2 regions of the Paenibacillus sp. XP01 genome follow, and region 1 is predicted to be linked to the other one. Evidence: a T-box and tRNA genes for the amino acid it is inferred to sense, from the RefSeq annotation. Region 1 holds a T-box; the other holds one or more tRNA genes.
The links. A T-box is a leader RNA that pairs with one kind of tRNA and senses whether it is charged. The one in region 1 lies ahead of trpS (tryptophan--tRNA ligase), so its partner is inferred to be a tRNA-Trp.
Positions count from the first base shown of each region.

Region 1 (4,393 bases):
TACGTACGTCGGCTGGTTAAGCGAAGAGAAGATGAACAAAAAACTTTTATCTGCCCGGTCTTGACGAAAGTTGCGGGGAAGGGCAAAATCAAACATAGGAGCCGGTGCAAAAGCAAAGCCCGGAGCGTTTCCCGCTCCGGGCTTTTTTTGGAGATATTGGTACCGCGAAAATTATGATGGATTATTTGCCAGACCCAGCCAGAGACTGCTCAGCCAGTTGGACCAGACGTTTAGTGATATATCCACCCAGAGAACCTGTTTCGCGGGACGTGTAGTTACCGTAGTAACCATCCTGTGGGATTGTTACGCCCAGTTCTTGCGCAGCCTCCATTTTCAATTGTTGCAGAGCTGCTGTTGCTTGAGGTACCACCAAGTTGTTAGAACGAGATCCTTGAGCCATATTTAAAATCTCCTTTCAATCTGTGTCTGTGATGTATTGCAAGCTTGCAAGATTATTATGGCTCTCCCGTATCAGGTTATACGGAATTTTCAACAAAATCATGATGGAGGTTTTTCCCAATGAGCAAAGGCTTGTCTTTATGGTTTGCGTTTTCGTCCATTGTTTTGTTAACGGTTACAGCAATTACGATGTCTTATTCCGGTTGGCTTGCTGCACTTCTGTTTGTGGCATCTATCGGCAATATCGGCTGGGGCTTTGTCATTCGCGCCAAAAAAGAGCGCCAATCCTTGGGATCGCCGAATTCCGCATCCTGAGTATTCCCAAGCCTGCTGAATTTTTCAGGCTGCAAGAGAAGCGCCATTCGGCATTTTTTATGACAAAAGGAGCGAATCGCCCAGGCAACCATTGCCGGCGAATCCCGCTCCTTTTTGTCATGTTCGCAGAACCCTTCCGCAAGATGGCTCAAGCCTACTTGCGTTTAGGGACAAACCCCATGCGTTCCTTAACTTCGCGAATGGTTTTGTCGGCCACTTCTTCGGCACGGCTTGCCGAAACCGCCAAGATTTCGGTCAGTTCGCCCGATTCGCGAATTTCGCGATACCGCTGTTGCAGCGGCTCAATGACCGAAACGACGGCTTCTGCCAATTCCTTTTTGAAAGGACCGTACATTTGCCCCTCGAAGCGCTCAGCCACTTCGTTCAGCGTAATTCCCGCGCATTCCGCATAAATGGTCATCAAATTGCTGACTTCAGGTTTGTTCGCAGGATCATACACGACCTCGCGTCCCGAATCCGTCGTGGCACGGCTGATCTTTTTGCGGATTTCGGCCGGTGTGTCCAGCAACGAGATGTAACTGCCCGGATTCGGGTTACTTTTGCTCATCTTGCTGGATGCGTCATCCAAAGACATGATGCGTGCGCCAACCTTCGGAATATACGGCTCCGGAATCGTGAAGTAGTCCCCGTAACGATGATTGAACCGTCCGGCGAGATCGCGCGTAAGCTCCAGGTGCTGCTTCTGGTCGTCCCCGACCGGAACGAGATCGGCATTGTAGAGCAGGATGTCCGCAGCCATCAACGACGGATACACGAACAAACCGGCTCCGACCGATTCTTTGCCTGACGACTTGTCCTTAAATTGCGTCATGCGTTCCAGCTCGCCCATCGCGGTGAGTGTGGTCAGCAGCCATCCAAGCTCGGCATGCTGCGGAACGTGGGATTGCAGGAAGACGTTGGACTTGGTCGGATCGATTCCTGCTGCAATAAACAGAGCAGCAACCGCCTCGGATTGCTCGCGAAGCGCTGCCGGCTCCTGCGGAACCGTGATGGCGTGCAAATCCACCACCATAAAATGGCACTGATAATCATGTTGCAGCTTGACGAAATTTTTGATCGCGCCAATGTAATTGCCCAGCGTAAGCTTGCCGCTGGGCTGAATTCCTGACAAAACGGTTTTCATATGACAAATTTCCTCCCTTAGATCGTGTCGAATTACAATCGTTATATTTTTGTACGCAAAAAGATCCCACATCCGCAAGGGACGTGAGACCGTGGTGCCACCCTAATTCACATTTCTTCCTTCAAAGAAATGCCTTCCATTTCCGTAACGTGGAATAGACGTCAGATCCTACTGCAGGCCTGTCCTGCCTTCTCGGCTGCCGGCCTGGTTCAAACCCGCGCTCCAGAGTCCATTCGGCAATAAGTCCCTCATCGGTTCGCATCCTCCACCGACTTTCTGAAGAGAGCTCTCATAGCTTACTTGTCCCTGTCATCGCTTTATCCTGTTTCAAATTCATTCAAACAACTTCTGTCTAATTCATATTAATGCGCAAGCGGCGGATTGTCAAAACCGGAAGAGCTTTTTTTACCCCCGGCCCTAAAATCTGTTATGATGGAATTGTTCATTGAAGGTAAGGCACATCATGATCCGACGGTTCCGGGAGACTGTTGTGCACAATTGACACGCCTGCAGGCGGCATGCTATCTTTGAGCCGCGCAGACAGATTTCAAGTGGGAAAAGGAGCATCCAAATATGAAACAAGTGACCAAAGGCCAATGGAATGGTTACGACACGTATATTCTACATAGCCGTGAACTGGAGATTACCCTGCTGCCTCGTCTGGGGAATAATATCATTTCGATTCGGGACATGGTACAGAATCGCGATGTTGTTCGCAGTCCAGAGGAAGACGAGCTTGCCTTTTATCTGCAGAAGCCTTATCACTTCGGCGTACCTTTGCTGGTTCCGCCAGGGCGTATCCATCGTGGCTCCTTCGAATACGAAGGCGTCCCCTACCAATTTGTTCAAAATACGGCCCATGACAATCATATCCATGGACTCCACCGCACTCAAGCCTGGTGTGTCAGTGACATAGAAGAAGACGAAGACGGCTGCGCGATCACCACCGAATTTCTGACTTCCAGCGATGAGGACTGGATGGCGCAATACCCCATTCCGCTTAAGCTTGAAATGACATTCAGGCTGCAAAACGCTGTCCTGAGCCAGAAGCTGAAAGTGACCAATCTGGGTTCGTCTCCCGCCCCGTTCGGGATGGGTTATCATACATGGTTCTTGCTGGACGGCAAACCTGCGGAATGGACGCTGCAAATCCCCGTTTCCGGAGAATATGCCCTCAATGAGGAACAACTGCCTACAGGCGCGATAGAACCGCCAGGCGAGTGGGCAGCCCTTAATGAAGGGATGAACATGGAAGGACGCAACTGGGATAACATTCTCAAGGCGACACCGGGCCAGCCGGCGATTGCCCATTTAATTCGCCAAGATGGTTATCAAATTAAATATTCAACAGATGAAGCCTATTTCAAGCATTGGGTACTATTCACAAAGGGTGAATCCGATCAGTTTTTGTGCATCGAGCCATATACCTGGCTGTCGGACGCCCCGAACTTATCTCTGCCCGCTGAAGAGACGGGGCTAATTCGTCTGGAACCCGGATACCCTGTCGAGCTGCTCACGCACATTGAAGTCGTTCCGCCCGCAGAATAGCTGCTTCTTTCTGCTCCATTGCCGGGTTTCACATGAAACTGCTTGGCCGATCCTTAACGGATCGGCTTTTTCTTCGTTTAGGAGCATTTCATTCCAAATGTTACCTCGCCCTCTATCGGGTATATTTCTCGCACCTGCAACCATACTAACATCACCAAGACATAAGGAGGTGATACACATGTACGGAGGTCAAAACCAAGGTAGCGGAAACCGTTCTTCCAACAACCTCGTTGTTCCCCAAGCTACAGCAGCACTGCAGCAATTGAAAATGGAAGCTGCACAGGAGCTGGGTGTGACAATCCCTCAGGATGGTTACTACGGTAACTACACGTCCCGCGAGACAGGTTCCCTGGGTGGATATATCACTAAACGTCTGGTTCAAATCGCTGAGCAGCAATTAGCGGGTCGTTCCTAACACTCGGAATAATTGCTTGGATTACCTACAGCAACATGCGGCCTTCTTCGGAAGTGCCGCTTTTTATGCTCATCGTCATGAAGTCGATCCCAAGCCGGAATCCTTGTATGTATTGGTTCTAGGGTAGCGGATCATAAGATTGGCCATATTGTAGTTGGACTCCATCGTAGCGTCTACCATGATCATGCCTTGCCTAACCGTAAAATCAAAAGAAATTTCTCCGTGCGTCCAATTCCGCTTGAATTTCAGCGTCTCTAGGGCCATGGCCCGGAATGAAGCACGCTGGGTCTCGTTCAAACCTTCGTGATCGGATTCCATTTGCCCATTGCGTCCAGCTATCGGATTATGTCGAATACCAAACTTCCCAATGACATTATTTCGTATTTGCACAAACAAAATTCCTGACCCCACCCCGCCTAACTCCTGATCCACTTCTTTGAACACCAAATCCAATTGTCTTGCTAACGAAATCTGGTCAATTTTTACCACATCTATTCCTCCTTTATGCAATAAGACCTGAAAGTTCAGGACTTACGGCTCATTATATGACATCATATTGGCCTATTCAACAA
Region 1 covers NZ_CP139481.1:5,819,688-5,824,080, forward strand. The annotation lists gene SNR34_RS26120 (metal-dependent hydrolase) at 1-64, shown strand, start outside; gene SNR34_RS26125 (alpha/beta-type small acid-soluble spore protein) at 182-400, opposite strand; gene SNR34_RS26130 (hypothetical protein) at 520-714, shown strand; gene trpS (tryptophan--tRNA ligase) at 869-1,858, opposite strand; T-box leader at 1,933-2,180, opposite strand; gene SNR34_RS26140 (aldose 1-epimerase) at 2,432-3,406, shown strand; gene SNR34_RS26145 (alpha/beta-type small acid-soluble spore protein) at 3,585-3,821, shown strand; gene SNR34_RS26150 (O-methyltransferase) at 3,897-4,310, opposite strand.

Region 2 (4,393 bases), 1.5 Mb from region 1:
GAAATTTTAATACCTGTGAAGATGCAGGTTACCCGCGACAAGACGGAAAGACCCCATGGAGCTTTACTGCAGCTTGATATTGAATTTGGGTACGATCTGTACAGGATAGGTGGGAGCCTGAGAAGCATGAGCGCCAGCTTGTGTGGAGGCACCGTTGGGATACCACCCTGATCGTATCTAGGTTCTAACCTGGTGCCCTAATCGGGTACGGGGACAGTGTCAGGTGGGCAGTTTGACTGGGGCGGTCGCCTCCTAAAGAGTAACGGAGGCGCCCAAAGGTTCCCTCAGAATGGTTGGAAATCATTCGAAGAGTGCAAAGGCATAAGGGAGCTTGACTGCGAGACCTACAAGTCGAGCAGGGACGAAAGTCGGGCTTAGTGATCCGGTGGTACCGCATGGAAGGGCCATCGCTCAACGGATAAAAGCTACCCTGGGGATAACAGGCTTATCTCCCCCAAGAGTCCACATCGACGGGGAGGTTTGGCACCTCGATGTCGGCTCATCGCATCCTGGGGCTGAAGTAGGTCCCAAGGGTTGGGCTGTTCGCCCATTAAAGCGGTACGCGAGCTGGGTTCAGAACGTCGTGAGACAGTTCGGTCCCTATCTGTCGTGGGCGTAGGAAATTTGAGAGGAGCTGTCCTTAGTACGAGAGGACCGGGATGGACGTACCGCTGGTGTACCAGTTGTTCCGCCAGGAGCACCGCTGGGTAGCTATGTACGGACGGGATAAGCGCTGAAAGCATCTAAGCGTGAAGCCCCCCTCAAGATGAGATTTCCCAGTATGTAAGACCCCTTGAAGACGACGAGGTAGATAGGCTGGGGGTGGAAGTGCAGCAATGCATGGAGCTGACCAGTACTAATCGGTCGAGGGCTTATCCAAGAAATGCAGGTTCTAAGATCGCAGATTTCGTTTCGAATCCAGTTTTCAGAGAGCAATCTCTGAACTGAAAAATCGTTTGGTGGCGATGGCGGAGGGGTTCCACACGTTCCCATCCCGAACACGACCGTTAAGCCCTCTAGCGCCGATGGTACTTGGACCGCAGGGTCCTGGGAGAGTAGGAAGCCGCCAAGCGAAACCCCTTAAGGGGCTTTTTTTTCGCCTTATTTGCTTGGGCCCTTAGCTCAGTTGGTTAGAGCGCACCTCTGATAAGGGTGAGGTCGGTGGTTCGAGTCCACCAGGGCCCACCATTTAACTTACAAATCAATAAATCCTACATATTATGGGGCCATAGCTCAGCTGGGAGAGCGCCTGCCTTGCAAGCAGGAGGTCAGCGGTTCGATCCCGCTTGGCTCCACCATTATATCAAGGCCCGTTGGTCAAGGGGTTAAGACACCTCCCTTTCACGGAGGTAACAGGGGTTCGAATCCCCTACGGGTCATAGTAGTATGGAGGCTTAGCTCAGCTGGGAGAGCATCTGCCTTACAAGCAGAGGGTCGGGGGTTCGATCCCCTCAGCCTCCACCATATACGCCGGTGTAGCTCAACTGGTAGAGCAACTGACTTGTAATCAGTAGGTTGGGGGTTCAAGTCCTCTCGCCGGCACCATTTAGTGCCTGGAACCGTGGTGTAGTTGGCCTAACATGCCTGCCTGTCACGCAGGAGATCGCGGGTTCGAATCCCGTCGGTTCCGCCACTTTGAATATTCAGCAGGGATGAGAATCCGTAAATGGGTTCGTCGAAGCATTCACTTCGAGAGCATAAGCTGCGCAGTCTCGAACGAAGTGAGAGTATCCCGTCGGTTCCGCCACTTGAATATTCATCAGGGATGGCAATTCGGTATTGGGTTTGTCAATTCCGCTTTTATCTTTATAAACGAATATGGCTCGGTAGCTCAGTCGGTAGAGCAGAGGACTGAAAATCCTCGTGTCGGCGGTTCGATTCCGTCCCGAGCCACCTTATATTGTGGAGGCTTAGCGAAGTGGCCAAACGCATCAGACTGTAAATCTGCTCCCGTACGGGTTCGGTGGTTCGAATCCATCAGCCTCCACCATTATTTTATAGGGGCATAGTTTAAAGGTAGAACAGCGGTCTCCAAAACCGTTAGTGTGGGTTCAATTCCTGCTGCCCCTGCCAGAGAATTTTTTTAGTAAGAGCCATTAGCTCAGTTGGTAGAGCACCTGACTTTTAATCAGGGTGTCGAAGGTTCGAGTCCTTCATGGCTCACCAGTTATATTATGCGGTCGTGGCGGAATTGGCAGACGCGCACGGTTCAGGTCCGTGTGGGCTAACCCCCCGTGGAGGTTCGAGTCCTCTCGACCGCACCAATCATATGCGGACGTGGCTCAGCGGTAGAGCATCGCCTTGCCAAGGCGAGGGTCGCGGGTTCGATTCCCGTCGTCCGCTCCAAATATGCGCCCTTAGCTCAGCTGGATAGAGCGTTTGACTACGAATCAAAAGGTCGGGAGTTCGAATCTCTCAGGGCGCGCCATTTAATTAAATAAGCCGGTGTGGCGGAATGGCAGACGCGCTCGACTCAAAATCGAGTGGGAAACCGTGGAGGTTCGAGTCCTCTCACCGGTATGTTTTCGGGATGTAGCTCAGCTTGGTAGAGCACCTGGTTTGGGACCAGGGGGTCGCATGTTCAAATCGTGTCATCCCGATTTTTTATAGGATGCGGGTGTAGTTCAATGGTAGAACTCCAGCCTTCCAAGCTGGTAGCGTGGGTTCGATTCCCATCACCCGCTTAAATTTTTTTGAGACCCTTGTGCGACAAGGGTTTTTTCTTTGCGTAAATTTCGACATACTGATCTCGAAGCAGCATGTCCGCGGTATGCCGTATCCTCAATCCTCGGAGCGATGCCAACCAGGGAGGAATATTCAATTCCACATCCTAGAATTCGGTATCTGTACCGGCCCATCCACAGTTCTGATTTTCGCCCGATCCTCCTAAAGAGTGGAACAACATATTATAAACGCAAAAAGAAATGTAGAAGTATTTAAGAATGCCACGATCCCTGGAGGCGACGCCCTCGATCCTGGAACCCCAATAGTAGTCCAATTCGTCGTCTCTTAATGGTCTGTTTTTAAATTAATGCAAGAAGGATCTGCTTCGCATTTAGACGAACGGGTCCTTTTCTCGATCTTTTGTACGTTTGACAACCATAGACTTCGACCATCACCCAACTTATATTTAAAACACAAAAAAGCTTTTGCGCTGCAAGGGCTTTTTTTGTTGCTTATAGGTGGTGTTCCACCCTGGTAAAAAAGTACCTTTGTTATGATGGCGGAACAGATTATGTAGCATTGCATAGATTGAATGGGCTTATGGGCACGTTAATGAACATTAGGTACCGTGAACGTTGGAAAGGATGAAGACATCACGAAGGAGGAACATTCCATGATCCATCAGCAGGCAGATTGCGACAGTTCATCCATGCGGCAAAAATTGAAGGAGGATCTTCGGCGCGTGGCGAACCGCATGAATGAGACATTGACGCGTTTCGATCAGGATAGCGTCTGTTTGCTGGCACAGTTTGCGGAGATTCGGAACGAGATCAAGAGGGTCGAGGTGCTGGCTGCCTCCTTTTATCTGGACTGCTATTTGTCACCCTTCACGGAGAAATTTGCCGAACTGACGGTGAGTGTGCAGCATTTGTCGGATCGCAGATATGGTGCGTTGATTGTGATCGAACGCGAAATATCGCTTGAGAAGATTATCCATTCCGGCGTTGCCGTGGATGCGAAAGTCACGCATGCCTTGCTGGAATCGCTTTTTATTCCGGGTGCTCCGTTACACGACGGTGCCGTGTTGATTCGTGGCAACCAGATCGTGTCGGCCGGCAACGTGCTTCCCGTCTCGCAGGCCGACGCCATTGGAGGAAAGTTGGGAACCCGTCACCGGGCCGCGCTGGGACTGAGTGAGCTGACGGACGCGATCGTGCTGGTCGTCTCCGAAGAGACGGGACAGGCTTCTTTTGCAGTCGACGGGGAGCTCCATCCAATCAACGTGATAGAGACGATTCAGTAAAGGTTAGGGCCTGCACGGAAAGGAAATATATTGCCCCCAGAAATAAGTAATCCATTCTGACATTAGAAAGCTAGTATGAATATGATCTTTACATGGTTGGTGTCATTGTAATGGAAATAATGAATCGCGTGCGCAACAGAGAGGAGTCAAAAAGACAGAATGATTGATTCGATCGCAAAAACGGTTTGAGGAGACGGTTAGCCATGAATTGGTTTGAAGCAATGGAACGCCATGATTACGAGGAGCTCGTCTTGTGTCAGGATAAATCATCCGGATTGAAGGCGATCATCGCTATCCATGACACAACGCTTGGACCTGCACTGGGCGGGACGCGAATGTGGACATATGCCTCCGAAGATGCAGCCATTGAAGATGCACTGCGGCTTGCCCGCGGAATGACGTACAAACATGCCGTATCCGGCCTGA
Region 2 covers NZ_CP139481.1:407,079-411,471, forward strand. The annotation lists rRNA gene SNR34_RS01895 (23S ribosomal RNA) at 1-880, shown strand, start outside; rRNA gene rrf (5S ribosomal RNA) at 956-1,072, shown strand; tRNA gene SNR34_RS01905 (tRNA-Ile) at 1,112-1,188, shown strand; tRNA gene SNR34_RS01910 (tRNA-Ala) at 1,223-1,298, shown strand; tRNA gene SNR34_RS01915 (tRNA-Glu) at 1,308-1,379, shown strand; tRNA gene SNR34_RS01920 (tRNA-Val) at 1,389-1,464, shown strand; tRNA gene SNR34_RS01925 (tRNA-Thr) at 1,470-1,545, shown strand; tRNA gene SNR34_RS01930 (tRNA-Asp) at 1,556-1,633, shown strand; tRNA gene SNR34_RS01935 (tRNA-Phe) at 1,821-1,893, shown strand; tRNA gene SNR34_RS01940 (tRNA-Tyr) at 1,905-1,990, shown strand; tRNA gene SNR34_RS01945 (tRNA-Trp) at 2,000-2,073, shown strand; tRNA gene SNR34_RS01950 (tRNA-Lys) at 2,091-2,166, shown strand; tRNA gene SNR34_RS01955 (tRNA-Leu) at 2,177-2,264, shown strand; tRNA gene SNR34_RS01960 (tRNA-Gly) at 2,272-2,346, shown strand; tRNA gene SNR34_RS01965 (tRNA-Arg) at 2,352-2,428, shown strand; tRNA gene SNR34_RS01970 (tRNA-Leu) at 2,442-2,520, shown strand; tRNA gene SNR34_RS01975 (tRNA-Pro) at 2,527-2,600, shown strand; tRNA gene SNR34_RS01980 (tRNA-Gly) at 2,614-2,684, shown strand; gene cdaS (sporulation-specific diadenylate cyclase CdaS) at 3,338-3,967, shown strand; gene SNR34_RS01990 (Glu/Leu/Phe/Val family dehydrogenase) at 4,171-4,393, shown strand, end outside.
Region 2: it has a tRNA-Trp gene. The T-box ahead of trpS (tryptophan--tRNA ligase) is inferred to sense a tRNA for this amino acid. The anticodon was not compared.